4 regions of the Faecalispora anaeroviscerum genome follow, and region 4 is predicted to be linked to each of the others. Evidence: predicted binding sites of a transcription regulator. Region 4 holds the regulator's gene; each other region holds the start of a gene.
The links. The regulator Rex, encoded in region 4, represses fermentation and respiration genes when NADH is low (regulators of the CRP and FNR family bind a similar motif). The targets are predictions, from matches to a motif close to ATTGTTAANNNNTTAACAAT.

Region 1 (8,092 bases), 900 kb from region 4:
CGGTAAAAACAAAGAAGGCGTTCAGACCCATGCCGGGCGCCTGTGCATAGGGTACGTTGGCAAACAGACCCATAACCAGAGTACCGATCACCGAAGCGATAATGGTTGCCAAAAAAACCGCTCCCCAAGGCATCCCTGTCTGCGACAGCATGCTGGGGTTTACCATAATAATGTATACCATGGTAAAGAAGGTGGTTACGCCTGCCATAACCTCGGTTTTTACATTGGTGTTCTGCCCTTTCAGGTCAAAAAAATCTCCCTTAGGGTGAAACGTGACCTGCTTGTTTTCCGCCATTCGTTCATTCCTCCTGAAATAAAGTAAGAAGCCAAATACGGCTTCTTAGAGATTTTGCCTATCTTTAGGACTTGAATCAACAATCTTAAGTATAGAGAATTCTTTCCTTAAAATCAAGTGTGCGAATCGACAAAATTTTCGATTTAGAAACAGTTTATTCATAACTATTTTAAGAATTTTACATGATTTCTTTCTTTTTTCGAAATAATTTTTTCTATTTCATTGTCATAATCTGCAGCTTTTTATACTTAAAAGAATGGCTTGTTCCGTAGAACAAACCATTCTCCATACATAATAAGGCACCAGATTCAGTACGCGACACCCTGCCATTTCATTGCTTCGGCCACCCTCAAAAAACCTGCGATATTTGCACCTATCACCAAATTCCCTTTATGGTCAAACTCTTCGGAAGCTTGATACGCATTATGAAAAATGCACGCCATGATGTCTTTCAGTTTTGCATCCACCTCTTCAAAGCTCCAGGAATAGCGCATGGAATTCTGGCACATTTCCAGGCTGCTCACCGCAACGCCTCCCGCATTGGAAGCTTTGCCGGGAGAGTACAAAACGTGGTTGGAGCGGAAGATCTCTATCGCCTCGGGAGTACATGGCATGTTGGCCCCCTCCGCTACAATGGTGACCCCGTTATTCACAAGCTGCTGCGCGTGTTCGCTATTGAGTTCGTTTTGCGTGGCGCAAGGCAGAGCAACATCACATTTCACACTCCAGATTCCACCGCAGCCCGGGGTATATACTGCTCCGGGAACACGCTCGGCATACAACTGAATTCTGCCGCGTTCCACCTCTTTGATTTGCTTCACCACCGCCAGATTGATTCCGTTTTCATCGTAAATATAGCCGTTGGAATCTGACATGGCAACCACTTTTGCTCCCAGCTGCGCTGCTTTTTCATTAGCATAAATCGCTACATTCCCTGAACCGGAGATCACTACGGTTTTTCCTTCAAAGGAATCGTGTTTTAGGTAAGACAACATTTCCTGTGCAAAATAACATAGTCCATAACCAGTTGCCTCTTTACGGACCCAAGAACCGCCGGAGTACAGAGATTTTCCGGTAAAGGCACCGGTAAATTCGTTATTAAGCCGTTTATACTGACCAAACATATACCCAATCTCCCTGGAACCTACTCCAATATCGCCCGCAGGCACATCGGTATCTGCTCCAATGTGTTTGGTCAGCTCTGTGGCAAAGCTTTGGCAGAATCGCATGACTTCCCCCTCGCTTTTGTCTCTTGAATTAAAATCCGCACCGCCCTTTGCACCGCCTATCGGCAGACCGGTCAGAGAATTTTTAAAGGTTTGCTCAAATGCGAGAAACTTCAGTATAGAAGCATTTACACTGGAGTGTAAACGCAGCCCGCCTTTATAAGGGCCAATCGCAGAGTTATACTGAACACGCCAGCCACGGTTCACCCGTACTTCGCCTTTATCGTCAATCCAAGATACCCGAAACTGAATCATCCGTTCCGGTTCCACAAGCCTTTCTATGATACCTGACGCTGCCAGATCCGGTCGTTTTTCCACCACAGAATCAAGGGATTCCAGAACTTCCTGAACAGCCTGAAGGAATTCCGGTTCGCCTGCATTGCGTTGGCATACGGCTTGATACACGGACAACAGATATTGATTTTGAAAAGACATGTGGATTACCTCCTCTTGCATATTATTTTTGATTATACTCTAAATTTTGAATTTTATCAATATTTACGCTTCATTTAATTGTATTTTTTTGATTTTTTAAGTATTTTATAATCTATTTAGTTATATTTATGAATTTTATATCGCAAGCAATTTCACTTACAGATTTTCACCATAGTCAAAAACTACTGCTCCTCCCGCGTTTTCGGCTCCAAATATAGGCACATTTTCTCATAAACATAAGAAAGGAACGGTTCCAGGAAGGAACCGTTCCTTTTATGCAGATTGTATGATCGGAATAAAACCCGCATTACTGATTAAAAACTTATTTCACGCGCTTTTGCAGCTTCTCAAGTTCCTCATGCAGCTCTTTGGGCAGCTTATCACCGAATTTATGGTAGAATTCCTCGATTCCCTCCGCTTCCTTGGCCCACTGAGCCTGATCCACCTTCAGGATGCTGTGCAGCGTATCGAGAGAAATCTCATCCTCAATGCCATGAATATTAATGTCTTCGGCCTTGGGTACAAAGCCGATAGCGGTTTCTTCCGCGTCCGCTCTGCCTTCTACGCGGGCGATAATCCAATCCAGCACGCGCATGTTGTCGCCAAAACCGGGCCACAGAAAATGACCTTCGTCGTCCAGACGGAACCAGTTGACATTGAAGATTTTCGGAGCCTTATCGCCCAGAACCTTGCCCATTTCGATCCAGTGGCCGAAATAATCGCCCATATGGTAACCGCAGAACGGCAGCATCGCCATGGGGTCGCGGCGAACGACGCCAACAGCGCCCGCAGCGGCAGCGGTTGTTTCGGAGGCCATGATGGAACCGACAAACACACCGTTATCCCAGTCGCGAGACTGATAGACCAACGGAGTAGTCTGCGCGCGGCGACCGCCGAAAATGATGGCGGAAATCGGCACGCCCTCACCCTTGTCCATTTCGGGGCTGATGCAGGGGCAATTCTTGGCAGGTGCGGTAAAGCGGCTGTTGGGGTGCGCGCCTTTCTCTGTGGAGGTGGTGCCGTCCCAAGGCTCGCCCTTCCAGTTCATAGCGTTCTTGGGCGGGTTCTTGTCGAGACCCTCCCACCAAACGGTGTTGTCGTCCAGATTGTGCGCCACGTTGGTAAAGATGGTACCCCTCTTTGTAGACTCCAAAGCGTTAAAGTTTGATTTGGCGTTCGTGCCGGGCGCGACGCCGAAGAATCCGTTCTCGGGGTTGATGGCATACAGTCTGCCGTCTGTACCGGGGCGCATCCAAGCGATGTCGTCGCCCACTGTCCAGACTCGGTAGCCCTGATTGCGGTAGCCCTCCGGCGGGATCAGCATGGCCAGGTTCGTTTTGCCGCAAGCCGACGGGAACGCCGCCGAAATATAAGTGACCTTGCCCTCAGGGTTTTCAATGCCCAAAATCAACATATGCTCCGCCATCCAGCCCTGCTCACGGCCCAGATTGGACGCGATACGCAACGCAAAGCATTTTTTGCCGAGCAGAACATTTCCGCCGTAACCGGAGTTCACGGAAATGATGGTGTTGTCCTCCGGAAAATGGCATATGTAGCGCTTTTCCTGATCAATCTGGCATTTGCAGTGCAGCCCTCGCACCCACTCGGGATTATCGCCCAGAACATCCCAAACCGCCTGGCCTACACGGGTCATTATCGCCATGTTCAGCACAACGTAAATGGAGTCCGTCAGTTCCACGCCGATCTTCGCGAGAGGCGAGCCAACCGGGCCCATGGAGTAGGGAATTACATACATTGTGCGGCCCTGATAGCTGCCCCGAGCAATATCGTAAAGCATTTCATAGGCTTTCTGGGGCTCCATCCAGTTGTTGGTGGGGCCGGCGTCCTCTTCCTTGCGGGAGCAGATAAAGGTACGATCCTCCACGCGGGCAACATCATTGACCGCAGTGCGGTGCAGATAGCAATCCGGCAGCTTTTCCTGGTTAAGCTTGATCAGCTCCCCGGTAGAGCAAGCCTCTGCTCTCAGCTGTTCGATCTGCTGCTCGGAGCCATCGATCCAGACCAGCTGATCGGGGCTGACAAGAGCTTTCATTTCTTCGATCCAGTTCAATACCGATTTGTTGTTTGTCATTCCAGTTCTCCTTCCGGCCTGTTGGCCAAATACGATAACTCTGTTTTTTATTATAATCGATTTTGACTTAGGAATCAATTGATATTTGTGGATTGTCAACCAAAAAACAATCAGAATATCTGTTAAGTTCGTTTAAGGAATCACGAAAAAAACATCAGCTGCCAATCTGTTCCAAATCACTGAAAATCGAGCTGGATTTCCATGGTGGCCAATGCGTTCAGATTCAAGCCGGCGCGCCGACCTGCTTGAAACTCGTAGTACCCCTGCGACGCAACCATGGCGGCATTGTCCCCGCAAAGAGAAAGCTCAGGCCGGTAAAACTCCCAGCCGTTTTCTTGGCAGACCCGCTCCATTTCGCGCCGCAGCAAAGAATTGGCGGACACGCCGCCCGCAATCACCAGCCGGTGTTCCCCGGTTTCGCGCATGGCGGCGGTCACATTGCGCACCAGGCATTCTACCACCGCACGGCGGAACGATGCCGCCAGATCGGCGCATGGAATCTCCTCCCCCTTTTGCTCTGCATTATGAATCAGATTAATCACCGATGTTTTCAGGCCGGAGAAGCTGAAATCAAACGGTGCGCCCTCCACCGACGGGTGGGGCAGAGAAAACGCACCCGGATTCCCAAGCTCCGCCTCTTTATCCAGAAACACGCCGCCCGGGTAGGGCAGGCCCATGGCGCGGGCCGCCTTGTCAAACGCCTCGCCGGCAGCGTCATCGCGCGTACAGCCGAGCACGCGGAATTTCGTATAATCCGCTACATGGACAATATGCGTATGCCCGCCGGAAACCACCAGACACAAAAAGGGCGGCTCGAGCGTGGGACTTGTGAGATAATTTGCCGCCACGTGCGAGCGCAGGTGATGCACCGGCACCAGCGGCACGCCGGACGCAAAGCTCAGCCCCTTGGCAAAATTCACGCCTACCAAAAGCGCACCGATCAAGCCCGGCGCCGCTGTGACCGCAATCGCATCCAAATCCTTTATCTTCATTTCGGCATCATCCAGCGCCTGCTGCACCACGCCCACAATGGCCTCCGCATGGCGGCGCGAGGCAATTTCAGGCACAACTCCGCCAAATTTGCGGTGCTCTAGCACCTGCGACGCAATGACAGACGACAGCACACGCCTCCCGTCCTCTACCACAGACGCGGCTGTTTCGTCGCACGAGCTTTCAATTCCTAACACTCTCATTCCTGTTTCCCCTTTGCTTGATTCCACGGTTTTTCTCCCCGATCCCATCCCTGTTCTTTCCAGTAAGCACGGTCCGGAGGATTATTGGCGATATTCAGCACCATCTTTTTCATCACGAAGAACATACCCCGTGTTCGGATGGTTGGCGGAGAGCCTTTTTTCAGGCTCTCATACAGGCGATCTGCTGCCTGACGCAAGGATTGCTCCGCTTTGCTGCGATTTTCTTTTTTCATTCCGTTAAAATCTGCCGCCTGCATGGCAAACCCGCAACGAAAAATATGACTAACGCCCCAATATGACAGAGAGCGGGCAATGGCATCCATCGCATACTTTGTTCCCGCACCCGCCGTGGTGGAAACAACCAGCGCACTCTTGCGGAACATCTCTTTGTGCGGGCGGTGGGGCATAAATAGGTACCCAAAATGGTCGAGCATGTTCTTCATCGGAGCCGCCACTTCCATCACATAGACCGGCGAAGAGAAAATCAGACCGTCGGCTTCCAGCATCGCGCGTTCGATCGACTCCGTATATTCTCGATGAGGACATAGTGCCTCATCTTTCATAATACAGGTAAAGCACCCTGTGCAAAACTTCGGCAAATCCTGAGGCAGGTAAAATTCGGTAAATTCCGCAGGGCCCAGAGCGGTCAGACGCTCCTTGACGATCTGCACCGCATGGTACGTATTCTTTTTGCGAGGGCTACCGTACACAACACAGTATTTCATGAAAACCCTTCTTTCAGCAAAAGGTCTTAGTGAGAATCAGGCCATCCTCTTTCGGTTGCTCATACAGGCCCCGGCGCAGGCCGATTTCCTCAAATCCGCAGCCCCGGTATAAATCAATCGCACCCTGATTAGATAATCGCACCTCTAGTGATAAAGACGCTGCGCCGCGTTCGACGGCTGCCCGCTCCAGCGCCTGCATCAACAGCCGCCCGGCCCCGTGCCGCCGGAATCTGGGGTCAACCGCAACATTGGTGACATACGCTTCTTCCAGAACACAGTGCATTCCCGCGTAGCCAATCGTTTTACCACCGCATTCCGCTGCCAGGAAGCAGGCGGTCGGCTCCAGGAGTTCTGTTGCAAGGCCCTCGCGCGACCAAGGCTGAGAAAAGCAGAGCTGCTCCAACTCGGCCAGCGCGTCCAGATGCTGTTCCTGCATGGGGACAATGTGAATTTCAACTGTTTTATCCTGCTCCATCTCAGTACCCCAGCTCCTGTAACAGTTCCTCAAGCGCCTTCTGAATCTGGTCGCGGCTGGCGCGGTAAATCGCAAGGCTCCCGCCGAACGGGTCGCCCACACCGCCGCCCAGTACCTTAATTTTCTCCTGCGGTACCCCGGCTGATTGAAGTACCCCGGCGTGGCTCTGCATCATCACAACAAACAGATCGGCAGATTGCAGCATTTCCCTCGTGAGGGTTTTAGAGCGGTGGACGGAAAGGTCGACCCCCAGTTCGAGGCAGGCAACCACCGCATTTTCTGCCGCAGGCTCGCCTGCATTTGCGAACAGCCCGGCACTGTCGCAGGTGATATCCGTAATGCCGCGCTCAGCCAGCAGCTGATCAAATAACCCCTTGGCCATGGGACTGCGGCAAGTATTGCCCGTACAGATAAATAGCATTTTCATATGCATTCCTCTTTCTTCCCTACCGTCGCCGGGAGCTGAATGTTTCATTATTCCTTTGCGTCATACCATGTGTTGCCAATTTTGGCCTCCGCCAGCATCGGCACGGAAAGCGAAACCGCATTTTGCATTTCTTCTGTGAGCAGCTTCGCCGCAGCCTCGGCCTCTTCCTCCGGTGCTTCGACGATCAGCTCATCGTGCACCTGCAAAATGAGCTGCGCCTGCATTTTTTCACGGGTCAGTCGTTCCGCCACACGAATCATCGCGATTTTAATAATATCCGCCGCGGTGCCCTGAATCGGCATGTTCATCGCAACACGCTCACCAAAGGAACGCAGATTAAAGTTGCTGCTGGTCAGCTCCGGCAGGTAGCGCCGGCGGCCGAAAAGCGTTTCGGCATAACCGCGCTCCTTGGCCAGCTCTACCACACGGTTCATATATCGCTGCACGCCGTCGTAGTGAGCCTGATACGCCTTGATATAATCATCCGCCTCTTTGCGGGTAACGCCGATGTTCTTTGACAGCGAAAACGCGCCGATGCCATACACGATGCCGAAGTTGACCGCCTTGGCGCGGCTGCGCATCATCGGTGTGACCATCTCCTCCGGCATTCGGAACACCTGAGCGGCGGTGATGCGGTGAATATCCGCGTTTTCGCGGAACGCCTCGATCATATTTTTATCGTCAGCCACATGGGCCAGCACCCGCAGCTCAATCTGCGAGTAGTCGGCGTCCACCAGCACCCACCCGGGCCGGGCAATAAAAAAGCGGCGCAGCTCGCGGCCCTGCTCGGTGCGCACGGGAATATTCTGTAGATTCGGCTCCGTGGAGCTGATGCGCCCCGTGCGCGTTTCGGTCTGGTTAAAGCTCGAGTGAATCCGCCCGTCCGGCCCGATCACCTTCAGCAGCCCGTCGCAATAGGTGGATTTGAGCTTCGTCAGCCCGCGGTATTCCAAAATCATTTCTACCGCAGGATGGTCATAGCGCAGGCTTTCCAGAACCTCCACGTTGGTGGAGTAGCCGCTTTTTGTTTTTTTACCCGTGTGGAGCCCCAGCTTTTCAAACAATGCCTGCCCAAGCTGTTTTGGGGAATTCAGATTGAATTCATAGCCGACCTGTTCATAGATGCGGCTCTGGATTTCGTCGATGCGGATTTGCAGGCCCTTGCCATATTCCTCAATACCGGCTGCATCCACCGCAACACCGGCGGTTTCCATGCGGGCTAGT
Region 2 (8,092 bases), 1.4 Mb from region 4:
AATTTAAGGCGGAGCGTTATTAGCTCCGCCTTAAATTTTGGACAAGACTTCGGGTATGGATTTTTGCTGCCCGCTGCTTGTTTTAGAATAGAATTTTCTTCCCCTGATTAATCATCCTCCGGAGGTACCCCATGCAGCCTGAGCTGGAACCGCTTTCTCCCCATATCTCCGTGTTTGTTTCACAGACGCATCGCTTTAATACGGATACGATTTTGCTGGCGCATTTCGCTGCCCCCAAAAAAGGTGAGAGGTGCGCCGATTTCGGCACCGGCTGCGGCGCGATTCCGCTGATTTGGCTGGCCCGGTATGCGCCCGCACAGATTTGCGGGGTGGAATTGCAACCAGACGCCTGTGAGCTGGTGCGGCAATCCGCCGAGTATTGCGGCGTAACAGACCGGCTGAGGGTGCTGAATCTCGATCTGCGGGAGCTTGGGAAGCCGCGCGATCCGTGGCTGAAGAACTGCGATCTCATTGCGTGTAACCCGCCGTATAAGGCACAGGGGACAGGGATTGGGAACCCGGAGCAGGGCAAACGGCTGGCTCGGCATGAGGAAGCCTGCACCATAGAGGATGTGGCGCGCGCGGCCTTGGCCTGCCTGCGCTATGGTGGGCGCTTCTGCCTGTGTCAGCGCCCGGAGCGCCTGGCAGATATTCTCACAACCCTGTGTGAGAACGGCCTGGAGCCGAAGCGCCTGCGGTTTGTGCAGGCCCGCGATGGAAAAGCACCGAAGCTGTTTTTGCTCCAGGCCCGCAAGAAAGGGCAGTCCGGCGGCCTTTTGGTGGAGCCACCGCTGATTCTGCACAACAAAGACGGAACCTTTACCCGGGAAATGCTGGAGATTTACGGATCCTACAAGGAGGGGCACGAATGACCGGAAAACTGTATGTGGTGGGTACGCCCATTGGGAACTTATCGGATTTTTCGCCCCGCGCGGCGCAGACGCTCGCTGAAGCGGATTTTATCGCCGCCGAGGATACCCGGGTGACGGTGAAGCTGCTGAACCATCTGGGAATTAAAAAGCCGATGGTGAGCTATTTTGAGCATAATAAGCTCGAGCGCGGAGGTATGATTACCCGCCGGATTCTGGAGGGGGAAACCTGCGCACTGGTTTCCGATGCGGGAATGCCCGCGATTTCGGACCCCGGCGAGCTGCTGGTGGCCCAATGCGCGGAGCTGGGGATTCAAACGCTTGTGGTGCCCGGCCCCAGTGCGGTGATTTCGGCGCTGGCGATTTCGGGCTTGCCTACCGGCCGGTTTACGTTTGAGGGCTTTCTAAGCGTGAATAAGCGCGCCCGGCGCGAGCATCTGCAGCAGGTGGAGGGGGAAACCCGCACCATGGTGTTCTACGAGGCGCCGCATAAGCTGGCCGCTACTCTGGTCGATATGCTCGCCGCCTGGGGCGACCGCCGCATCGCGCTCGTGCGCGAGCTGACGAAGATCCACGAGGAGGTCATCCGTACCACGCTCTCCGAAGCGGCGCGCCGGTATTCCGAAGAGAGCCCCAAGGGGGAATTCGTGCTGGTGATCGAGGGGGCCCCTATCCCTGTGGAGGAGCCGCTCACGCTGGAGGACACCATAGAGCTTGCGCGCACCTTTTTGGAGGAGGGAGCCTCTGTTTCGGAGGCGGCGAAACGCGCCGCAAAGGAAAGCGGGCACTCCAAAGCGGAGATTTACAAAAAAATTTGCGAATAATTCTTAATTTTTTACCGTTTCCACTTGTTTTTTTGACATTTTTTAGTATAATAGAAATGAAGCGATCACATCCTATTTCAAAACGCCGGTGAACCGGCGTTTTATTCCGCCGCACAAAGCGTCTGGAGCGGGGTGGCATCTCTTACTCATTTTTACAAGGAGGACGAACAGTATGGAACTGAAAGGAAGCAAAACCGAAGCAAATCTGCTCGCTGCATTTGCCGGGGAATCTCAGGCCAGAAACAAGTACACATTCTACGCTTCTCAGGCGAAAAAAGAAGGCTACGAGCAGATCGCAGCTATTTTTGAGGAAACCGCCGGCAACGAGAAGGAGCACGCTAAGCTGTGGTTCAAATATCTGCATGGCGGCGAGGTAGGAGCCACAAAGGACAACCTGCTGGATGCCGCGCAGGGCGAAAACTACGAGTGGACAGAAATGTACAAGGAGTTCGCCGAGACTGCCGCGAAGGAAGGTTTTCAGGAGATCTCCACTGCGATGAAGCTGGTAGGCACTGTGGAAAAATCCCATGAAGAGCGCTACCGCAAGCTGCTGAAGAACATTCAGGAGGATATTGTGTTCCAGAGCGGCGAACAGACCGTTTGGGTATGCCGCAATTGTGGATACATTCATATTGGCGACAAAGCTCCCAAGATCTGTCCTGCCTGCAAGCATCCCCAGGCTTTCTTCGAGCGCAAGGCTGAAAACTATTAAGCAGTTCCTGTTCCATAGGAGCGGCGTTTTCCCGGCAATGCAAATTGCCGGTTTGGCAGAAGGACTGCGTACGGCTGGAAGGTGTTGCTGTAAACAGCCTTTCTAAAATAAAATACGCCTTGATTCGGCTTTTCAAGCCTGATCAGGGCGTATTTTTTGTGTTGTTAGATCTAATGCTTTCCGCAATTTGTTATTATAGATTCCTTTTGCGGCGGCACGCAACTGCTCCGCTTACCTCCCGTAGTAGGCATCGAGGTACATCTGCCGAATCTCACTCATCAGCGGGTACCGGGGGTTTGCACCGGTGCACTGATCGTCAAAGGCATGCTCGGTCATCTCGTCAAGGGTTTCTAGAAACACGGCTTCGTTAACGCCCCAGGCCTGAATCGATTTTGGAATGCCCACTTTTGCCTTAAGCTCCTCTATCGCGGCGAGCAGGCCGTTGAATTTTTCTTCGTCGCTGCTGCCGGGAATGCCGAGAAAGTCGGCGCATTCGCAGTAGCGCTCCAGTGTGTGTGGGTACTGATACTGCGGGAAGGTCCCCATTTTGGCCGGGCAGGGGTCGGCGTTAAAGCGCATGACATAGGTGATCATCAGCGCGTTTGCCACGCCGTGCGGCACGTGGTGGAACGCCCCTAGCTTGTGCGCCATGGAGTGGCACACACCGAGAAACGCGTTTGCAAACGCCATGCCCGCTATGGTGGAGGCATCCGCCATTTTTTCACGCGCGATGGGGTCTTCCGCACCCCGCTCGTATGCCCGGGGAAGATAGGTAAAGATGCTTTTCAGGGCTTTCAGCGCAAGGCCGTCGGTGTAATCCGTCGCCAGCATGGCCGCGTAGGCCTCCAGTGCGTGGGTCATCGCGTCAATGCCGGAAGCAGCTGTCAGGCTTTTCGGCATGTGCATCATCAGGTCTGCATCGACAATCGCCATTTTGGGCATCAGCTCGTAATCGGCCAGCGGATATTTGATGCCGGTAGCCTCATCGGTAATCACAGCGAACGGCGTTACCTCAGAGCCGGTGCCGGCCGAGGTGGGAATGGCGATGAAATAAGCTTTTTCGCCCATCTTGGGGAAGGTGTACACCCGCTTGCGGATATCCATAAAACGCATGGCGAGATCCATAAAATCTACCTCGGGATGCTCATACATGGTCCACATAATCTTGCCGGCATCCATTGCGGAGCCACCGCCGATTGCGATAATGCAGTCTGGCTCGAACGCGGCCATGGCTGCGGCGCCTTCCTTTGCGCAGTGCAGAGTCGGGTCTGGCTGAACATTGAAAAAGGTGGTGTGCGCAATCCCCAGTTCGTCGAGGCGATCGGTAATACTCTTTGTATAGCCGTTGCGGAACAGAAATTCGTCGGTGACGAGAAACGCTCTTTTTTTGTGGAGTACGTCTTTCAGCTCGCCCAGAGCCACCGGCAGGCAGCCTCGTTTGAAATATACCTTTTCCGGAGCGCGAAACCAAAGCATGTTTTCTCTCCTCTCTGCTACGGTTTTCATGTTGAGCAGATGCTTAACGCCCACGTTTTCCGAAACGGAGTTTCCACCCCATGAGCCGCAGCCGAGTGTTAGCGAAGGGGGCAGCTTAAAGTTATACAGGTCGCCAATCCCGCCCTGCGCGGCAGGCGTGTTGATGAGTACGCGGCAGGTTTTCATCGCGGCGACAAACTGCTCCATCTTTTCCGGTTCAGTCACGGGATTAATATACAGGGAAGAGGTGTGGCCGTAGCCGCCGTCGGCCACCAGTCGCTCCGTCTTTTGAACTGCGTCGGTAAAGTTTTGAGCGCGGTACATAGCGAGAACAGGGCTGAGCTTTTCATGGGCAAAGGCTTCCGCCGGTTCCACGCTTTCCACCTCGCCGATCAGGATTTTCGCGTGTTCCGGCACGTCGAAGCCGGAGAGCTTTGCGATGGCGTGCGCGGACTGACCGACAATTTTGGAGTTGAGTGCGCCGTCGATCAAAATCGTTCGGCGAACCAGCTCGGTTTCTTCGGGGTTGAGCAGGTAACAGCCGCGCGCTGCGAACTCGGCTTTCACCTGTTCGTAAACGTCGCTCAGCACAATCACCGATTGCTCTGAAGCGCAGATCATGCCGTTGTCGAACGTTTTGGAGTGTACGATCGAGTTTACGGCCAGAATCAGGTCTGCGGAACCGTCGATAATGGCGGGGGTATTGCCCGCGCCGACGCCGATGGCCGGCTTGCCAGAGGAATAGGCGGCCCGCACCATGCCCGGGCCCCCGGTAGCAAGAATAAGATCCGCTTCCTTCATAGCCTGATTTGTCAGCTCCACAGAGGGGGCGTCAATCCAGGTGATAATGCCTTTAGGCGCTCCGGCGGCCACAGCTGCATCCAGAACCACTCTGGCGGCGGTAATCGTACTTTCTTTGGCGCGGGGGTGCGGGCAGATGAGGATGGCATTTCGGGTTTTCAGGCAAAGAAGTGCTTTAAAAAGAGCGGTGGAGGTTGGGTTGGTTGTCGGAATCACCGCGGCGATCACGCCGATTGGCTCCGCGATGGTTTGAATGCCGAACGAGGCGTCCCTCTCCAGAACACCGCAGGTTTTCGTGTTTTTATACGCGTTGTAAATAGATTCGGAAGCATAGTGGTTTTTAATCACCTTGTCCTCTACAATCCCCATGCCGGTTTCTGCAACCGCCAGCTTTGCAAGAGGAATACGCTGGTGGTTTGCGGCCATGGCGGCGGCCAGAAAAATTCGATCAACCTGTTCCTGGGAATAGCCTGAAAAAAGCTTCTGAGCTTTGCGCAGTTCGGTAATTCGTGAAGTTAAGGTCTCTGCGTTGGTCACGAACCCGGTGGGGTTCTGTACGGCTGCTTTGGGAGCTTTTATTGTGGCCATATCAATTCCTCCGATTCAAAAATAGGAATGGGTGACAGGATGGATGAACAACAGAAAATATATTGTTATTTTTTTAACTATCGCTACATTCCTATTATATCGAATATGTTAATTGTTTGTCAATCTTTTTCGCTTTCTAAAAGAGGAGAATTTTATCCGCCGCATTTTGCCTTTTCGCTGCATTTATGGTATGCTAAGGAAAATTGGAAATGTACGGGTGAGAGAATATGAAAAGATTGACGGGAATGCTTCCGTTTTTATTGGTGCTGGCGGTTCTGTTTTATCTGCCGCCTTTGATTCTGGTCAGCATGGGTATGGTGCTGCTTCCGTTCTTGGGGGTTATGCTAGCGGTTTGTTTCTTCTGTGCGCTGATTTACGGCATCTTCCGGCCTTTCGGCAGCTTTGTGTTTGCGCTGCTGGCCGGGCTGCTCTTTTTGCCGTCTGCGTTTATCTTTTACGAAGGGGCGTGGATATACGCGATCATTTATGCGCTGGCCAGCCTGATCGGCGGCGTGTTTGGCACGCAGATCGTCAAGCTGAGGAGGAAGCCGCAATGAGCCTGCATCAGGGGCCGAAGGGCTTTACCATTCGTGTGCTGCAAGAGGAAGATTTGCCTGCGGTGCTGGAGATTTGGCTTTCCGCGAATCTGCAGGCGCACGATTTTATCCCGGAGGAATACTGGCGGCAAAACCTGCCGATGGTGGGGTTGCTGCTACCGCAGGCTCAGGTGCTGGTCTGCGAGGCGGAAGGAAGAATTCTGGGTTTTTCAGGGCTGGACGACGGGCATATTGAGGGAATCTTTGTCGATGCTCCGGCGCGTTCCAACGGAATCGGAAAGGCGCTGCTGGATGAGTGGAAACAGCGGTTCCCCACCCTAACCCTTTGTGTTTATGAGAAAAACAAAAAGGCCCTTGCGTTTTACCTGCGGGAGGGCTTTTCAACGGTTCGGCGGCAGAAGGATGCCGCGACCGGCGAAGCGGAGTATGTGATGCGCTGGGGTGCTGCGGAGTGAGAAACGAGGGCTGGCAATCCTCTGGCGTTAGGGGATTGCGGAAAGGGTGAGAAGGATGGAAGTTAATGTGCTGTTATTCCCGGACTTTGAAACGCTCGACGCGTTCGGCCCGGTAGAAATTTTAGGGCGGCCCAGCAATTACCTCCTGCACTTTGTATCGATTGACGGTGGCCTGGTGCGCAGCCGGCAGGGAACGGAGATTGCGACCCGGGCGCTGGACAGTGTGGACAGAACAGCCACTCTGCTTGTACCCGGCGGAATGGGAACGCGCTCACTCGTTCAGGAGGAACGCTTTCTCGCACGGCTGGGGGAGGCCGCACAGCAGGCGGATTACTGCCTGACCGTCTGTACCGGCTCGGCTCTGCTGGCAAAAACCGGCCTTCTGGACGGCCGCCGGGCCACCTCGAATAAGCGGGCGATGGACTGGGTGGTTTCAGTGAATCCGGCGGTGAATTGGGTGCGCAGCGCCAGGTGGGTGGTTGACGGCAAATTCTACACGTCCTCGGGCGTTTCGGCGGGCATGGATATGACGCTGGGTTTTCTTTCTGACCGGCTTGGCCAAGAGGCCGCCGAGGAAGCCGCGCGAGGAGCGGAATACCTTTGGAACCGCGACCGCGATGATGACCCGTTTGCCTGTGCCGCGCAGAGCGGCGGCGTCAACCGTTGAAAGGAGAAGAAGCGATGGATTCTGCTTTTGGATTCGGAGGGGCTATGTTCAGCATCATACCGGTGATTGTGGTTGTGATGTTTGTGGTGGTGTTTGGTATGATCCTTATTTCTGCGGTGAGGGGCGCCACACAGTGGAAGAAGAACAACGAATCCCCCATTTTAACCGTGCAGGCGCATATCGTAGCCAAGCGGGCCGATGTGCATCATTATGCGAGCAATGCCAACCCGGACATGGTGACGACCAATACCTCTACTACCTATTTTGTCACCTTTGAGGTGGAAAGCGGCGACCGGATTGAGTTCCATATCAAAAGTACGGAATACGGGATGCTAGCTGAACGCGACCGGGGTCGCCTTACCTTTCAGGGGACGCGCTATTTAAATTTTGAACGCGACAGAGGATAAACACAATTCAAATAAAAAGGATCAGGAGTTCTGTTTGCAGAACTCCTGATCCTTTTTAAACAAGTAATTTCCATACGAGAATTGATTTCAACCCACAAAAACTCTCTTACTGCACTAGTTCGCGCAGGCGCTTTGGGTTGAGCAGGGTGACATGGCCGCGCGAGAGCTGAACCAGGCCGTCATCGGCAAAATATTTCAGCATGCGGCTCACTACCTCACGGGCGCTGCCCAAATGCCGCGCGATTTCCTCATGGGTCATCGTGAGCGAAGGGGAGCCTTCAATTTCGCTCTGCTCCAGCAAAAACGCGGAAAGGCGGCTGTCGAAGCTGGTGAACAGAATCTGCTCCATCATCCACATCACATCGGAAAAGCGGGAGGCCATCAGCTGGCTGGTGTAATCCGCAACGGGCAGGGATTCCTTCATCAGGCTTTCGTACAGCGCGGCGGGCACGATAAAAACATCAGAATCACGCTCTGCCTGCACATGCAGCTCAAAGCTGATGTTTTTCATGATGCACGACGCGGAGAACAGGCAAATATCCCAGTTAAACAGGCGGTACAAGGTAACCTCCTTGCCGCCGGCAGATTCGATAAAAACGCGCAGCTGACCATCTCGCACCAGAAGCAGGCCCGAGCAGTCGTTGTGCCCCTGGTGTACGATCTGCCCCCGCGTAAAGCGCTTCGAATGGGTCTGCGCGCGCACCAGCTGCTGCTGCCGGGGCGTCAGCTTTTCCCA
Region 3 (8,092 bases), 640 kb from region 4:
ATCAGCGGAAATCCGGCCCTCCGGCCCGCAGACAACCGGCAAGACAAATTCATCGGTCACACCGTCTTCATATGATTTTGCCACGGCCGCTATGGGGTCGGGATTCTGAACGCCCTCGCCAAGCACCATTGCGTTATATGCCTTTGAGACGCGCTCCCAGCGGTTATCGCGATCCATTGCGTAGTAGCGCCCGGCAACCGTTGCAATTTTGCCTACGCCGATCTCCTGCATTTTTGCAAGGCAATCCTCTACAAAGCCTTTGCCGGAGGACGGGGGAACATCGCGGCCGTCGAGCAGCGCGTGAACGTACACCTTGGAAAGGCCGTGGCGTTTGGCCAGCTCAAGCAGAGCATACATATGGCCGTTATGGCTGTGAACGCCGCCGTCGGATAGCAGGCCGATCAGGTGCAGCGCCGTGCCTTTGGCTTTTGCGGCAGCAACCGCCTTGATCAGAGCGGGGTTTTGATAGAACTCGCCGTCTTCAATCTCTTTTGTGATGCGCGTCAATTCCTGATACACGATGCGGCCTGCGCCGATGTTGGTGTGGCCAACCTCAGAATTGCCCATCTGCCCGTTTGGCAGGCCCACATTCAGGCCGGAAGCACCGATTTGGGTAAGGGGGTTTTCACGGAACAGACGGTCAAGATTCGGCTTTTTCGCGGCCATGATGGCGTTGCCGTATTCAGGGGCGATGCCAAAGCCGTCGAGAATCATTAAAATCAAAGGTTTTTTCATAACAGTTCTCCTTTGCGATACAGTTGAGGATTAACCCTCAGAGGCCGCGCGGACAATTTCCGCAAAATCTGCGGCTTTCAGCGAAGCGCCGCCGATCAGCCCGCCGTCCACATCGTCCTGTGCCAGCAGCTCTGCGGCGTTTTTGGCATTCATGGAACCGCCGTACTGAACGGTGAAGGCGTTGGCTGTTTTTTCATCGTATAACGCAGCGATCACATTGCGGATGGCCCCGCAGACCTCGCCCGCTTGCGCGGAAGTGGCAGTACGGCCCGTGCCGATGGCCCAGATGGGCTCGTAGGCGATGATGACACGGGAAAGCTCTTCTTTGGTCACACCAAGCAGAGCAATTTTTGTTTGAAGGGCAACTAGCTCTTCCGTAATGCCCTGCTCGCGCTGCTCGAGCGTTTCGCCAACGCACAGAATGACGGAAAGCCCGGCGTTGAGCGCGGCGCGCATTCTCTTGTTTACGGTCTGATCGGTCTCGCCAAAATAAGTGCGGCGCTCACTGTGCCCGATGATGACATAAGAAACGCCGATTGAGGTGAGCATGTTGGCGGCAATTTCTCCGGTGAAGGCGCCGCTTTCCTCCCAGTGGCAGTTCTGCGCGCCAATTTGAATATCCGTGCCCTTCGCGGCCTCGATTGCCACGGGAAGATCAATAAACGGAACGCAGGCAACTACTTCACATTTTGCGCCCTTTACCAGCGGGGCAACCGCTGCAAGCAGCGCTTTGGTTTCCTCAGGGTTCTTGTTCATTTTCCAGTTGCCGGCAATCACGGCTCTTCTCAGCTCTTTATTCATAGGATTCTCTTCCTCTCTTTCTCTGTATGGGGCAGCCCGAACGTTTTGAAAACGGAGGAGGCCCCGGTTGAAAAAAGGGCAGACTTTCGCCCGCCCTTTTCTTTGCTTAGTTTTTATCGTTCAGGCAGGCAATACCGGGCAGCTCCAGGCCCTCCAGGAATTCCAGAGACGCGCCGCCGCCGGTGGAAATATGAGTCATTTTATCCGCAAAGCCAAGCTGTTCCACAGCCGCTGCGGAATCGCCCCCGCCGATGATGGAAACCGCGCCGCTTTCGGCAACGGCCTTGGCTACGGCCACCGTACCGGCCGCAAAGTTTTTCCATTCGCTGACGCCCATCGGCCCGTTCCATACAACCGTTCCCGCGCCCTTCAGAGCAGAGGTAAACAGCTCCTGTGTTTTCGGCCCGATGTCAAGGCCCATCCAGCCGTCCGGAATCTGGTCGGAATCGGAAATCTGGTGGTTGGCGTTCTCGTCGTATTTGTCGGCGACCACGTTATCCAAGGGAATCAGGAACTTCACGTTTTTCTCTTTCGCTTTTGCCATCATTTCCTGTGCCAGATCCAGCTTGTTGTCCTCGCAGATCGAGGTGCCGATGGAATAGCCCAGCGCCTTCATGAAGGTGTAGGCCATGCCGCCGCCGATGATCAGCGTGTCTACCTTGTCCAGCAGGTTGCTGATGACGCCGATTTTATCCGAAACCTTTGCGCCGCCCAAAATTGCGACAAAGGGGCGCTTCGGGTTTGCCAAAGCATTCCCCATGACGGTGATTTCTTTCTGAATCAAATAGCCGCATACGGCGGGCAGGTAAGCAGCTACGCCGGCGGTAGAAGCATGCGCGCGGTGCGCGGTGCCAAACGCGTCATTCACATAAATGTCTGCCAGAGAGGCCAGAGCCTTCGAGAATTCCGGGTCATTCTTTTCTTCTTCTTTATGGAAGCGCACATTTTCGAGGAGAGCGACCTCGCCCTCTTTTAAAGAAGTGCAGATCGCCTTGGCGCTGTCGCCAATCACGTCCTTCGCCATCTGTACGGGCTGGCCGAGCGCCTTTGAAAGGTAGGCCGCTACGGGGGCCAGGGAATATTGCGGGTTGAATTCACCCTTCGGGCGGCCCAGGTGAGAGCAAAGGATCACCTTTGCGTGATGGCTGATCAGGTAGCGAATGGTCTTGAGTGCTTCATCAATACGCTTAGGGTCCGAAATATTTCCTTCACCATCAAAAGGAACGTTAAAGTCACAGCGGACCAAAACGCGTTTGCCCGCAACATCAATATCTTCCACACTCTTTTTGTTCAGATAGTTCATAAGCTGCACTCCTTTAATTGATATCATAATTTTATTTTTTAAACAGGCTGTTGATTTCTTCCCCTGCCTGTGGAGAGGAAAGAAATGCTGTTTTCATAACAAGCCCCTTTACAGGCAAATGGCTATATGATCAAATTCGATTGTATGGCATGGGTACATATTGTTAAATTAATAATTATTTGATCCCATTTTATTCTATTTTTGCCTTTTTTTCAAGTGTGGGAACGTCGATAAATTCGATTTACGAAAAAAATTACCACTCAAAGCTGCGCGGGTGCCCAATGCGGGTAAGGCGGGGGTAATCCCACTGGCGAAGCGCCTCGTAAACGCCGATTGCCACCGCGTTCGAAAGGTTCAGGCTGCGCGCTTCCTCCAGCATGGGAATGCGCACAACAGAATCGGGATTCTTCTGTAGCAGCTCCTCGGGCAGGCCGGCGGTCTCTTTGCCGAACACCAGGTAGCTGTTGTCTGGGTAAGAAACCTGCGTATGGGTGTGCGGCGCCTTCGTTGAAAAATAAAAAAAATGCCCGGTATTTTGTTTGAAGAAATCGGACAAAGTAGCGTAGTAGTGAATATCGAGCAAATGCCAGTAATCCAGCCCGGCGCGTTTGAGCTTTTTGTCGTCAATGGTAAAGCCCATCGGCCCTACCAAGTGCAGGGTAGCTCCGGTTGCGGCGCAGGTGCGTGCCACGTTGCCTGTGTTCTGAGGAATTTCCGGTTCTACCATAACAATATTTAGGGTTGCCATGATTCGGGTGTTCCTTTCTGCTTTTGTTTGGGAATGATTGCCGTTTATCATACCAATCATAATCCAAGCGGCAAAAAAAGTCTATCAATAAATTGCAAATATTTCGGAAAAGATAAGTGTAAAAATTGGTTTTGCCATAATCTTTCTGATTATCTATGGAATCTGGAGGGAATAAATAATGTCGGGTCTGAAAATGATCTACACCATATGGAGGGTAATCGATATGTATAATGAAACAAAGGGTTTTGTAAAAGGCATGAGTGCGGGGCTGGTGGCTGGCCTGGCGGTAGCCGGTGTTAGCAGCAAGGCCATGAAAAGCAACCGTCAGTTGAAGCGTACCGCCGGCAAGGCGATGCGTAAGGTAAACGGTGTGCTGGACAACATGGAGTATATGTTCAAATAAACACGGCCCAGGCACGGCTGCCGTAAAACGGTTGCGGATTTCCGCATTGTTTTACGGCAGCTTTCATTTTGAGGAAAATCCGCAAAAATCCGGCATGATTCCCTTGCCAAAGACTTTCGAATCAGATACACTGATACATACCGTACCACGAATGCTTTGTTCCCCTGCCGCAGGCGGGGAAGAAACGATTTTTCGGCGGCACGAGGCTGATTTTATTGGCTCTCATACAGAGAGATCAGGCATTGGGAGGGCTTTGGGCCATGCGGGTTTCGGAGCAGGAAATATTAACGATTTATTATAAAGGATACAGCGCTCTGGCCTCGCTGCACGGGACGCTGTTTGAGGCGCGCCGTGATTTTTTGGGGAGCGGGAAGAAAGGGAAGGGGCGTATTTCAGGCCGGGAGGATGGAATGCAGGTGCAGGTGCGCTATGCACTTTCCCCAGGCGGCTTTGTCTGGGAGCGCTCGTGTGACCGCCGCCTGACAGAGCAGGTTCGCTCGATCCCGGGCGGCTATGCCCTATCCATATTAGATGAAAATGGAGCCGTGCGCAGCCGCACGGAATACAATAAGGAACATCACCTGCAAAAGGCGGAGTATTACGCGCCCGGCGGCGCGGTGCAGGAGTCGCTTTCTGTTTTGCCGGAGCGCCCGGAGGAGCTGATGCGGACGCACTGGCAGGAAAACGGGGAGCAATCCCAAACCATTCTGCGCGCCTGCCCGATTTGCATGGGCACGGTGGAGCAGACGATGATCGATTCCGAGGTGGGTGAACCGCAGATCATCGCGGCGCGGCTGGACGGCGACTTTTGCTACTGCACCGAACAGGAATATCGCAGGCGCGCAGAGCTGCAGGAGCGGCTGCGCAGTGGTGTGGTCTCATCCGTTCCCGTGTTTGTTCCGCAACAGGACGAAAAGAGCGCGGAGCATTCTCTCTCGGATGAGCCGTCCTCTGTTTCGCAGGAGGAGTTGTATGCGCCGCAGCAGGACGAGCCTTGGCCGGGAACGGCGATTTTGCGGGAGGAAAACAGTGCCGGGGAGGAATCACTTCCGCCGAACCCGGCGAAGGCGGGGGAGATTGCGGTTTCAGATTTATTGAAGCAAATTCAAAAAATGGAAGAAAATTTGGATGAAATCCGAAGTGATCTATGCGTCGAACCTGAAAATATGCAGGATTTTCCAAAAAAAGAATCCACCCAGCCGGATGTTCCCAAAACGCTATGTAATGCGATGAACGGCCAGCTGTTTCATGAGGAAGTCCATAAAAATAAAAGTTCTGCCGTTCGCTATGCGGTAGCAAAGTGCGGAGCAGACGGCGCCATCCGCGCGCCGGGGCTTTGTGCCTGTGCGGATGCCCATCCTGTGCCGCCGGAGGCCGCCGAGGAAATCCCCCGCGCGGTCAAGACCATCATAATCAGCCAGACGGAGCGCTACCACTATTACGGCGAGGTGTTGGATGACCAGCGCCACGGCCGGGGCCGCACGGAGATGCCGGATGGAAAAACCGCGTATGAGGGCACCTATTCCCGCGGCAGGCGCGACGGCTTTGGCGCCTACTACTATAGAACAGGCCGCCTGTGCTATGCGGGTACCTGGAAAAAAGACCGCCGCGAGGGCGTAGGAGTCGGCTTTCGTCCCGACGCAAGCGGGCTTTACGCGGGCACATGGAAAAACGACCGCCCCGGCGGCTGCGGCGCAGTAATCGGCCCGGACGGCTCCGTCTGCTACGCGGGCGCACTCGAAAACGGCCAGCGCCACGGAATGGGCGCCAGCTTCCGCACCAAAGACGGCACCTTGTTGGTTGCCCGGTGGAAGAACGGCACTCTGTGCGGAGAGGTCACTCTGTTCAGCGCCGAGGGACGAATCTGCTATACCGGCCAGTGGCAGAACGGCGTGCGCCACGGAATCGGCACCGCTTATTCTTCGAACGGGCAAATTGTTTTTACCGGCAGGTGGCAAAACGATGAACCGGTTTCGGGTGTTTATTATGAAGACGGCCTGGCTGTGCGTGTGCTTGCACCAGAAATATCCAAAGAAATCGGTGGAAAGAAAAAAGACAGAAAAATGTAATAATTCATAAATTGTTAACATATCGTCTATGAATTAGACATAACTGATTTTGCCATGGAAAATCCTGAGAAATCCAGGCGTACCAAGGCTTCGCGGGCTGTTAAAATTTGAAAAAAAGGCAAAATTGCCCTTGACATTCTGTCCGCCATCCCTTATAATTCAACTAAACATATAAGCGGGGTGGCTATACGTTTCTTACGAAACACCTGTTGCTGCCGCTTGTTCCGGGGGGCGAAACCCGGGGCTGCCATGTATGTTTACGTTTCATAAGCACAACGCAAATACGCACAACAAAAACAAATTTTTAAGGAGGACTAAAAAGGATGAACAAAACCAAAAGTAAAGTTTTGTCACTGATCCTGGCTTCCGCCATGATCGTGTCGAGCTTTTCATCCCTGAACTTTGCATCCGCTGCAAGTACCAGAGAAACAGGTTCTTTGACTGGCATTCAGAATTTGAATGACGATGATGAACTGTTCCTCGTCAGCGGGAGCTCTGCGAAGACAGTTTCTTTGGCTACTCTGATCGGTAACCCCAGCATTGAGACCTATGACCATGAGAATGCGGGTGCTGCTGATTACGATAGCTACAACCATGTTTCCGGCGACAAGTTGATTACTATCAATAAAGATGGTGATCTGACTCTGAAAAAAGATGCTTCCGGTAAAGAAGTGATCACCGTTACCTATGAGGTAGAGGATTATGATCGTGATGACAAAGAAGTAACTGTAAAGGCTTCTAAAGAGATTACAATTTATTCCGACAAAGAGAACGAACTGTTTCTTGGTAAGCCCACCACTGGTACCGCTGTAATTGACGAAAAACCGGATGACATTAAAACTGCTGCTGTTAACCAGATGTATTTGGATGTACAGGCGTATTACGCGGTACCCGAGAGCGGCAGCACGATTGTTGCTGACTACAAAAGAGCAGATGCCACTGCCACCGGCATTTCTGGTGGTATTACCGGTACGTACCTCACTACCGCAGCAAACTATGCTCTTCAGCCTTTGACAAATGTTGTTGTTGCACTGACAGCAACTGCTCCTACTGGAACTCCTACTGCTCTTAATGCAAAGAGCTATGCTGCAAAGGCAGTACTTCCGGCTTTGACTGCAAGTGATAGCTATTATGCATATGATGGCGCTGCTTGGAATAAGTTAACGGCTTCTACCGAGTATGCATCTAATATTCAGCTTATTGATACCAGCAAGCTCGAAATGAAGGGCGATAAGATATTTGATAAAGTTGCAATCGCTGGCGCATCTGAATTTGTAAAACAGGCTAATGGCAATTATACTGTTCAGAACGTTGATTCTACTTTGACAGATACGAGTATTGTTCGTTTGTTTACAACTTTTGAAGTGGAAGTTTCTGCGAGTGCTTCTGGTGTTACACCTGTTGTACCTCACAAGGATGCTGAGCTGGCCAAAACTGGCAATGATACCTTGAAGATTAAACTCGGTGACTTTGTGCCTGCAGTAACTACACCCACAACAGTAGCTGCACATTTTGACATTGATAGCTCCGTAACAAACCAGAAGGTGGAAGTTGCCAAGAAATGGGATGCGGATATTGATTTGCTGACTGGTTCGAAATTGACCGGTAGCAATCTGCCTTCCAAATGGGAGATTAACAAGAAGAATGGTAAAACTTACATTGCAGCCGGTGGTTTTGACTGGGATGATAAGGATTACTGGAAGACCAATAAGGACAACGCTGATGCAGTTGGTTCTTATGACGAAATTGTTTCCGACACTTCTATTAAGCTTTTGGGCGGTTCCGTTGAGCTTTTGAATGTTGGTAGCGATTCTAACCCTCAGTCCGTGACTGTAGAAGATGGTACTGTTGGCGACATTAAAGCCACTACCGTTGATATTCAGGGGGGCACGGTTGGAACTGTTAAAGACAGAGCAAGAACTATTACCATTTCTGAAGGTAAGGTTAAGGCAATTGATGCCGAAGATGCTTCGGCTAATATTACCGGTGGCGATATTACTGGTAATGTAGTTGTTTCTTCCTTGACTTTGGAT
Region 4 (8,092 bases):
GGTATTCCATTTTGCAGCCCCGGATCAAATTCAGAAAAAACTCAGCCTCTTTTGCGGCTTCTTCCGTTGAAACGGCGTGAGTCCAGTGGTACACACCGGTATGCAGACCGGCCATCGCGGCCTTAGTCAAGTTTTCACTCATGCTGTGATCTGCCAGTGTGTTCCCTTCACTGGATTTGATCATGGCAAAATCGTACCCGGCTTCTTTTACAAGCATCCAGTCGACCTTACCTGTCCCATTGTAAACATCAATTCCTTTTCTGGTAGACATGATAACGCTCCTTTCCCTACCATAAGATGCAAAAAATGGATTACTTGCTCTTCTTTCTGCAAGTAATCCCCCACTTTTTTATATTATGATGGAATAATTCTTTGTCCGCTCTCCCTTTTCAATCATTTACTTCTTCCATCCCACTGTTTTGCAGCGGACGATTCCTTTTTGTAAATTCATACGATATTAAAGTCTCTCGCAACCGGAATCTCGTGATATTTTTTTACCAGATTCTGCGTTAGGTGTATCCATTTGATATAAAATATACTATACTATTCTGGTAAGAAAATCACAGCTTTTCCGATTCGGAATACAAACGTTTAAATTTCGTCTAATTGAAAGATAAAAAATTATCGATCTTGGGTTTCATTCTCTGAAAGGCATTGACAAGCTTTTCGTTTTACTTCATAATAAGTTTCACTTGTTTTTAGATTCTCTGCACGAACAGAGAGGCTTATCCCACCAGAAGGGAAAGACAAGCCAAATGAAAAAGAACACTCATTGTGGTTTATCCGCATATTCCCTGAAGCTGATTGCGGCAGCCGCCATGCTGGCGGATCATTTTGCATGGCTGTTCCTCTCAACCTACAGCGGAACCGGCCAGTTTCTTCATGCGATCGGGCGAACCACAATCCCAATCATGTGCTTCTTCATCGCGCAGGGATATTACCAAACCCGCAGCCGTACCAGATATGCGGCGAGGCTGGCAGTCTTTGCGGTGATTTCTCAGATACCCTATCACTTCTTTCTGACAGGAAACCTGCACGTCCTGACTCTTCCCCTTCACCTGAACGTGCTGTTCACGCTACTGTTTGCCCTTCTTTCGGTCTGGATTTTGGACAAACTGCGAGATCGACTCGTCGGATGGCTTGGGTTACTATTGCTTATGCTGTTGGCTTCTTTGGGCGACTGGTCGGTTTTTGCGGTAATTTTTACGATCGTATTTGCCGAACACCGGCTTGACCCCATACGGCAGATGCTTCTGTTCGCGGGGGCGGCCACGGTCGCTGCCGGTTTTTTAGCCTGGAATAATTCTTTGCTTAGCAGTGCACCGCCGTGGGGCGGATTCTTTCAGTTTGGCCTTCTTCTGGCTGTTCCTCTGCTGCTTTGCTATAACGGGCAGCGCGGTACTTCCTCTGCGGGTAAATGGTTCTTTTATGTGTTTTATCCCTTGCACCTGATTATTTTAACAATGATTCATCAATTCGTTATCTAAACACTAATCTCCATAAAACAGGCAAAAAGATTTACCCCCGCCTGCGGCGGGGGTAAACTGGAAATTTATTTCCACTGTTTTGTGAGCAATTAATATAAAAGGAATATTTAAAATTATTGGAGGTGGACTAAATGTCTAAACGGGAAAACGTTTCCATGTCCGTGATTCGGCGACTTCCGCGTTATTACCGCTTTCTAACGCATCTCAAAAAAATGGGGATGACCCGTATCTCTTCCAAAGAGCTGTCTGAAAAAATGGGTCTTACCGCTTCTCAAATCCGCCAGGATTTAAACTGCTTTGGCGGGTTTGGCCAGCAGGGCTATGGCTACATTGTCGATCAGCTGCAGCGGGAAATCGGGGGAATTCTCGGGCTCGGAAACGCTTACAAAGCAATTTTGATCGGAGCCGGCAATCTGGGGCAAGCCTTGGCACTCCATATGTCTTTTACCACGCAGGGGTTTCAGCTGGTGGGAATCTTCGATAACTCGCCGACTAAAATCGGCACCGAGATCAACGGTATTTCCGTAACCGACATGCACCGTTTGAAAGAATTCTGCGATGCGGAGCAGCCGGCCATGGCGATCCTCTGTATTCCGCGGGAAGGCGCAGAAAAGCTCGCGGAGCAGCTGTATGACCTCGGCATCCGCAACTTCTGGAATTTCAGCCATTATGATATTACAATGAAGTACCCGGACACCGTAGTGGAAAACGTCCATTTGAACGACAGCTTGATGACGCTGTGCTACCGCATTTCGGATCATCAGGAGGAGAAAGAACTCTCAGATGGAACTACGGTTTAATTATTTGCAACAAAGAAAACACCGCTGTGCTTCGCTTTTCTCTTGACAAACACAGAACAAATGGTATTATGAATACAATTGAATAATATCTTCAGGGCAGGGTGCAATTCCCTACCGGTGGTAAAGCCCACGAGCCGCAAGGCATGATTCGGTGAAACTCCGAAGCCGACAGTATAGTCTGGATGAAAGAAGATGAATGGATACAGTGTTTCTGTGTGTATGAAAATTTGCTCTGGAATAGTTTTTATTCCAGAGCTTTTTTATTTTCATCAGCACCGGTTTACATCTGCGGTACTGGAATGCCTTGAACGATTTTGTTCAGGGCATTTTTATATTTTGGAGGTGTGATATGACGGATTCAAAATATATGAGTCTTGCCGTCGAGCTTGCAAAAAAAGGTTGCGGATGGGTAAATCCAAATCCGATGGTGGGCGCGGTGATTGTAAAGGATGGTCAGATCATCGGGCAGGGGTATCATGAAAGGTATGGGGCGCTCCATGCGGAACGTAATGCTCTCGCAAGCTGTAGATTATCCCCGGCTGGTGCCACGATCTATGTGACCCTTGAGCCTTGCTGCCATTACGGAAAAACGCCGCCCTGTACCGACGCCATTCTGGAGAGCGGCATTCATCGTGTAGTAATTGGATCATCCGACCCAAATCCTCAGGTTTCGGGGAAAGGGATTGAAATTCTGCGTTCCCATGGAATCGAAGTGACGAAAAACATATTAAAAGACGAATGCGATGCGCTCAATCAAAGTTTTTTTCATTACATTCAAAACGGCACACCTTACATGATTATGAAGTACGCCATGACTTTGGACGGAAAAATCGCCACACATAAGGGTAAGTCTCAATGGATTACCGGGGAAGCGGCGCGCCGGCGCGTTCATGAAGACCGGCACCGATATTCTGCCGTCATGGTGGGCATTGGCACTGTTCTCGAGGATGACCCCCTGCTGACCTGCCGGATGGAAAACGGCAGAAATCCCCTTCGAATCATATGTGATACCAACCTGCGAACGCCGTTACAGGCAAGGCTTGTCACGTCGACAGAAATTGCCGGTACGCTCCTGGCCACAGCGGTAACGGACCGTGAAAAGCATCGGCCTTATCTGGAAGCAGGTTGCGATATTGTAGTACTGCCCGAAAAAGACGGTCACATTGACTTAAACTACCTGATGCGGGTGCTGGGCGAAAGAAAAATCGACAGCGTTTTGCTGGAGGGCGGCGGCACCCTAAACTGGTCTGCCCTGCAAAGCGGAATCGTAAGCAGGGTTCAGGCTTATATTGCTCCCAAACTGTTTGGTGGCAGCGCAAAGACTCCGGTAGCGGGCCTCGGCGTCGATTTCCCGAAGGATGCCTTCCGGCTGAGCGAACCGACAATCACGCGGATTGGCGAAGATATTTTATTGGAAAGCGAGGTGCTTGGATGTTTACAGGGATCATAGAGGAGATCGGCAGAATCCAGACCATCCGCAAAGGCCAGAAATCCGCCGCCGTCTCGGTGCAGTCCCGGATGATTCTGGAGAATATTCACCTTGGGGACAGCATCGCGGTTAACGGCGTCTGCCTTACCGTCACTTTCTTTTCTCAAAGCGGCTTTACTGCCGATGTGATGCACGAAACCCTGAACCGCTCTTCTCTGGGAAGCTTGCGCACAGGAAGCCCGGTCAATCTGGAACGCGCAATGCCCGCAAACGGCAGGTTCGGCGGACACATTGTCTCGGGACATATCGACGGCACCGGAACAATTTCCGCCATTACAAAAGACGATAACGCCGTTTGGTATACTGTGAAAGCCGACCCCAACATTTTGAAGTACATCATTGAAAAAGGCTCGGTTGCAATAGACGGGATCAGCCTGACGGTGGCGAAAGTCCATGAGGATGGTTTCAGCGTTTCCGTTATACCGCATACCGCGTCAAAGACCATTCTGTCCGGCAAACACATTGGCGACATGGTCAATCTGGAAAACGACTGTATTGGAAAATACGTGGAGCGGCTCATGGAAGCCCAATCACCCAGGACAACGATCTCAGCCGAATTTCTTGCGAAACACGGCTTTTAAAACAGGAGGAATTAAAATGTTTGGATACAGCACCATTGAAGAGGCTCTGGAAGAGCTTCGGCAGGGCAAAATTATTCTGGTTACCGATGACGAAGACCGCGAAAACGAGGGCGATTTTATTTGTGCCGCCCAGTTTGCCACTACGGAAAATGTGAACTTTATGGCAGTGCATGGCAAGGGCCTGATCTGTATGCCTATGAGCAAAACACTTTGCAAAAAGCTGCAATTTCCTCAAATGGTCAGCGATAATAGGGATAACCATGAAACTGCGTTCACGGTTTCTGTCGACCATGTGAGTACCACCACAGGTATTTCGGCTGCCGAGCGTAGCATAACCGCCATGAAATGCGTGGAAGAAAATGCGAAGCCGGAGGACTTCCGTCGTCCCGGCCATATGTTTCCGCTGCTGTCAAGGGAAAACGGCGTTCTGGAACGCGACGGGCATACCGAAGCTACGGTGGATCTGATGCGGCTGGCCGGTTTAAAGGAATGCGGCCTGTGCTGTGAAATCATGCGGGAGGACGGTACCATGATGCGTACGCCGGAGCTGATGGAGCTGGCGCAAAAATGGGGCCTTAAGATGATTACCATCAAAGCCCTGCAGGAATACCGCAAACGGAATGATAATCTGGTGGAGCGGGTCACCTGTGCATCCCTCCCTACCAAATACGGTGATTTCAAGATTTATGGATACAGTAACAAGCTCAACGGCGAACACCATGTGGCGCTGGTAAAGGGGGAAATCGGCGACGGCCGGAACCTTTTATGCCGGGTCCACTCCGAGTGCCTGACCGGCGACGCCTTCGGTTCTCAGCGCTGTGACTGCGGCCAGCAGTTTGCAGCGGCCATGACGCAGATTGAAAAGGAAGGCCGCGGCATTCTGCTTTATATGCGTCAGGAGGGCCGCGGGATCGGCTTGATCAATAAGCTGCGCGCTTATGCGCTTCAGGATCAGGGGATGGATACGTTAGAGGCGAATCTTGCGCTGGGTTTTTCGGGAGATCTGCGGGAGTATTTCATCGGCGCGCAGATTCTGCGTGACCTTGGTGCAAAGACCCTGCGCCTGCTCACAAACAACCCTGATAAGGTCTATCAGCTATCCGATTTTGGGCTGGAAATTGCGGAGCGTGTTCCGATCCAAATGGACGCTAGCGCACATGACCTGTTCTATTTGAAAACCAAGCAGGAAAAAATGGGACATCTTTTGAATTACTGATATCAAATAAAGGAGAGTATCACCATGAAAACATTTGAAGGAAAACTCGTATCCAGGGATATTCGGGTTGGTGTTGTTGCAGCCCGTTTCAATGAGTTTATTACAAGCAAGCTGCTAAGCGGTGCGCTGGATGGACTGAAACGCCATGAGGTCAGTGAGGATGCTATCGACATTGCCTGGGTTCCCGGGGCGTTTGAAATTCCGCTCATCGCCTCTAAAATGGCAAAAACCGGGAAATACGATGCCGTCCTCTGCCTTGGCGCCGTCATCCGGGGCAGCACAACACACTACGACTATGTGTGCAATGAGGTATCCAAGGGGATTGCCCATGTATCTCTGCATAGCAATATTCCGGTCATGTTTGGTGTGCTGACTACCGAAAATATTGAACAGGCCATAGAACGAGCAGGCACCAAGGCAGGCAACAAGGGCTTTGATTGTGCTGTGGGCGCTATTGAAATGGTCAACCTGATTCGTGAGATCGAAGCGCAGCATGGCAAGCTTAATTTTTGATTATGACGGAACTCTGCACGAAAGCCTTCACATCTATGCGCCCGCCTTCCGCCTTTCCTATGAACAACTTGTAAAGAAAGGTCTGGCTCTCCAAAGGGAATGGTCTGCACACGAGATCAGCCGTTGGCTAGGATTCTCTGCAAAAGATATGTGGTCACAGTTCATGCCTGCTTTGACTGAGCAAGAAAAAGCTTTCTGCAGTAAAGTCGTAGGCGATGAGATGGTGCGGCTAACTCTCGCCGGAAACGCAAAGCTGTACCCTCAGGCTCTAACTGTTCTGCAGCGGCTGAAAGCCGCGGGGCACAATTTGATCTTTCTCAGCAACTGCAAACACAGCTATATGCAGGCGCATCGTGAATATTGGGGGTTGGATCAATACTTTTCAGCATTTTATTGTACGGAAGATTTCGCCTTTGCACCCAAATGGCAGATTTTTGACTTGATCAACCTGAACTGTTCCGGCAACTGGGTAGTGATTGGCGACCGATGGCAGGATATGGAGATTGCAGCGCGGCACAGCCTAATATCCATTGGCTGCACATATGGATATGGCAGTTTGGAAGAACTGAGCCGTGCAACGATTCAGGTTTCTTCCGTTGAGGGGATTTTAACTGCTGTTTCTGAATGCTTAGCAAAGACGAATTAAAGCATAATCAGACATTGTTTTATGAGGGATGACGACGGTAGAAAAGCCCTATTATAAAAAGCAGCATCCTTTCTTTGGCCTTAATCAGGCAACGAAAGGATGCTGCTTTTATTCCTCCACTTTTCGATGGGAGGAACGTAATTTTTGAAGAATCGCCTGCTCCGGCGGATGCTCTGGATACAGAAAGTTGCGGACACGCCGCTGGCAGTCTGTATCGCCGCAGTAATAGAGAACGTCGCCGTCGGAGAGAACCGCATAAGGCCCGGGGGAAATCATCATCATCTCTCCCCTGCGGATGCCCAGAATGGTTGCGGTTGTATAGTGCCAAAAATTAATATCGGAAATCGAAAGATTCAAATACGGCGTCTTGGTCGTAATCTCAATTTCAAACGGAATAAAAGGGTTAAACGCTTGAAAGCGCTCCGTCCTGTCCAAGATTTCAGAAATGGATTCCTTCATATACTCGGTCTCTCTGCGCTGCCGCTCCAGGCTGTCCATGATATTCTTTTTCAGGTCGTACATGGACTTAATCTCCATAAACTGCTGAACAAAGCGAACCGCGTTGTCGTAGGAGAGAATAACGACTCCGCTCCCTTTTACTACCGAAACAATTTCCAGATCCGACAAAACGGCAATGGCCCGGCGGGCCGTTTCAGGCGAAACACTGTACTGGCTGGCCAACGCCGACCGGGCGTACAGTTTATCCCCCACCTGGTACCTGCGCTCAACGATCTTTGCGGCAATATCCGCCGCAATCTGTTGATATACCGGAGCAGATACCTTGATTTTATGCTCCATGAGATTCTAACCCTTTCGTGTTATCGTCAATTCACTTTAAATTGGTCTAGCGCCAGTACAAGAACTCTTCCCCCACCTGCGGCGGGGGAAGAGTTCAATCACTGCTTTCAAGTGGCATTATTATCAGCCGAAGTTTCTCTTTTATACTCCTTGGCAGCGCCGACAAAACCACGGAACAGCGGATGCGGGCGGTTAGGACGAGATTTAAACTCCGGATGGAACTGCGCACCCATAAACCACGGGTGACCCGGAAGCTCCATCATCTCAACAATTCGGTTGTCGGGAGATTTTCCGCAGAATATAACGCCGGCCGCCTCCAGGCGATCACGGTAATCGTTGTTTACCTCGTAGCGATGGCGGTGACGCTCTGAAATGAGAGGCTGCTCATCGTACAACTCGAAGGCTTTGGTACCAGGCAGGAGCTTGCAGGGGTATTTTCCAAGCCGCATCGTTCCGCCCAGCTGAACAACATCCTTCTGCTCCGGCATCAGGTCGATGACCGGGTTGCTGCTCTGTGGATCAAATTCAGCGGAATTTGCATCCTCCAAGCCAAGCACGTGGC

Region 1: a site for Rex is predicted at 4,140-4,159, ahead of QOS46_RS09405 (phosphoenolpyruvate carboxykinase (GTP)). Genes of this name have one in related genera too.
Region 2: a site for Rex is predicted at 5,332-5,351, ahead of adhE (bifunctional acetaldehyde-CoA/alcohol dehydrogenase). Genes of this name have one in related genera too.
Region 3: a site for Rex is predicted at 2,999-3,018, ahead of QOS46_RS08190 (phosphoglycerate kinase). Genes of this name have one in related genera too.

Annotation. Positions count from the first base shown of each region.
Region 1 covers NZ_CANOOQ010000001.1:1,891,764-1,899,855, forward strand. The annotation lists gene QOS46_RS09395 (NCS2 family permease) at 1-295, opposite strand, end outside; gene gdhA (NADP-specific glutamate dehydrogenase) at 604-1,956, opposite strand; gene QOS46_RS09405 (phosphoenolpyruvate carboxykinase (GTP)) at 2,279-4,048, opposite strand; gene tsaD (tRNA (adenosine(37)-N6)-threonylcarbamoyltransferase complex transferase subunit TsaD) at 4,225-5,241, opposite strand; gene QOS46_RS09415 (flavodoxin family protein) at 5,238-5,966, opposite strand; gene rimI (ribosomal protein S18-alanine N-acetyltransferase) at 5,980-6,441, opposite strand; gene QOS46_RS09425 (arsenate reductase/protein-tyrosine-phosphatase family protein) at 6,443-6,868, opposite strand; gene polA (DNA polymerase I) at 6,916-8,092, opposite strand, start outside.
Region 2 covers NZ_CANOOQ010000001.1:2,356,572-2,364,663, forward strand. The annotation lists gene QOS46_RS11690 (tRNA1(Val) (adenine(37)-N6)-methyltransferase) at 132-872, shown strand; gene rsmI (16S rRNA (cytidine(1402)-2'-O)-methyltransferase) at 869-1,693, shown strand; gene rbr (rubrerythrin) at 1,866-2,405, shown strand; gene adhE (bifunctional acetaldehyde-CoA/alcohol dehydrogenase) at 2,637-5,270, opposite strand; gene QOS46_RS11710 (hypothetical protein) at 5,498-5,827, shown strand; gene QOS46_RS11715 (GNAT family N-acetyltransferase) at 5,824-6,282, shown strand; gene QOS46_RS11720 (DJ-1/PfpI family protein) at 6,338-6,949, shown strand; gene QOS46_RS11725 (DUF2500 domain-containing protein) at 6,964-7,356, shown strand; gene QOS46_RS11730 (Crp/Fnr family transcriptional regulator) at 7,463-8,092, opposite strand, start outside.
Region 3 covers NZ_CANOOQ010000001.1:1,638,871-1,646,962, reverse strand. The annotation lists gene gpmI (2,3-bisphosphoglycerate-independent phosphoglycerate mutase) at 1-735, opposite strand, end outside; gene tpiA (triose-phosphate isomerase) at 766-1,536, opposite strand; gene QOS46_RS08190 (phosphoglycerate kinase) at 1,643-2,839, opposite strand; gene trmL (tRNA (uridine(34)/cytosine(34)/5-carboxymethylaminomethyluridine(34)-2'-O)-methyltransferase TrmL) at 3,093-3,587, opposite strand; gene QOS46_RS08180 (hypothetical protein) at 3,766-3,990, shown strand; gene QOS46_RS08175 (MORN repeat-containing protein) at 4,251-6,059, shown strand; gene QOS46_RS08170 (hypothetical protein) at 6,383-8,092, shown strand, end outside.
Region 4 covers NZ_CANOOQ010000001.1:995,551-1,003,642, forward strand. The annotation lists gene QOS46_RS04980 (glycoside hydrolase family 25 protein) at 1-271, opposite strand, end outside; gene QOS46_RS04985 (TraX family protein) at 756-1,487, shown strand; gene QOS46_RS04990 (redox-sensing transcriptional repressor Rex) at 1,619-2,287, shown strand; FMN riboswitch at 2,371-2,485, shown strand; gene ribD (bifunctional diaminohydroxyphosphoribosylaminopyrimidine deaminase/5-amino-6-(5-phosphoribosylamino)uracil reductase RibD) at 2,637-3,737, shown strand; gene ribE (riboflavin synthase) at 3,719-4,357, shown strand; gene QOS46_RS05005 (bifunctional 3,4-dihydroxy-2-butanone-4-phosphate synthase/GTP cyclohydrolase II) at 4,374-5,573, shown strand; gene ribH (6,7-dimethyl-8-ribityllumazine synthase) at 5,598-6,086, shown strand; gene QOS46_RS05015 (HAD family hydrolase) at 6,067-6,732, shown strand; gene QOS46_RS05020 (GntR family transcriptional regulator) at 6,841-7,530, opposite strand; gene QOS46_RS05025 (CTP synthase) at 7,638-8,092, opposite strand, start outside.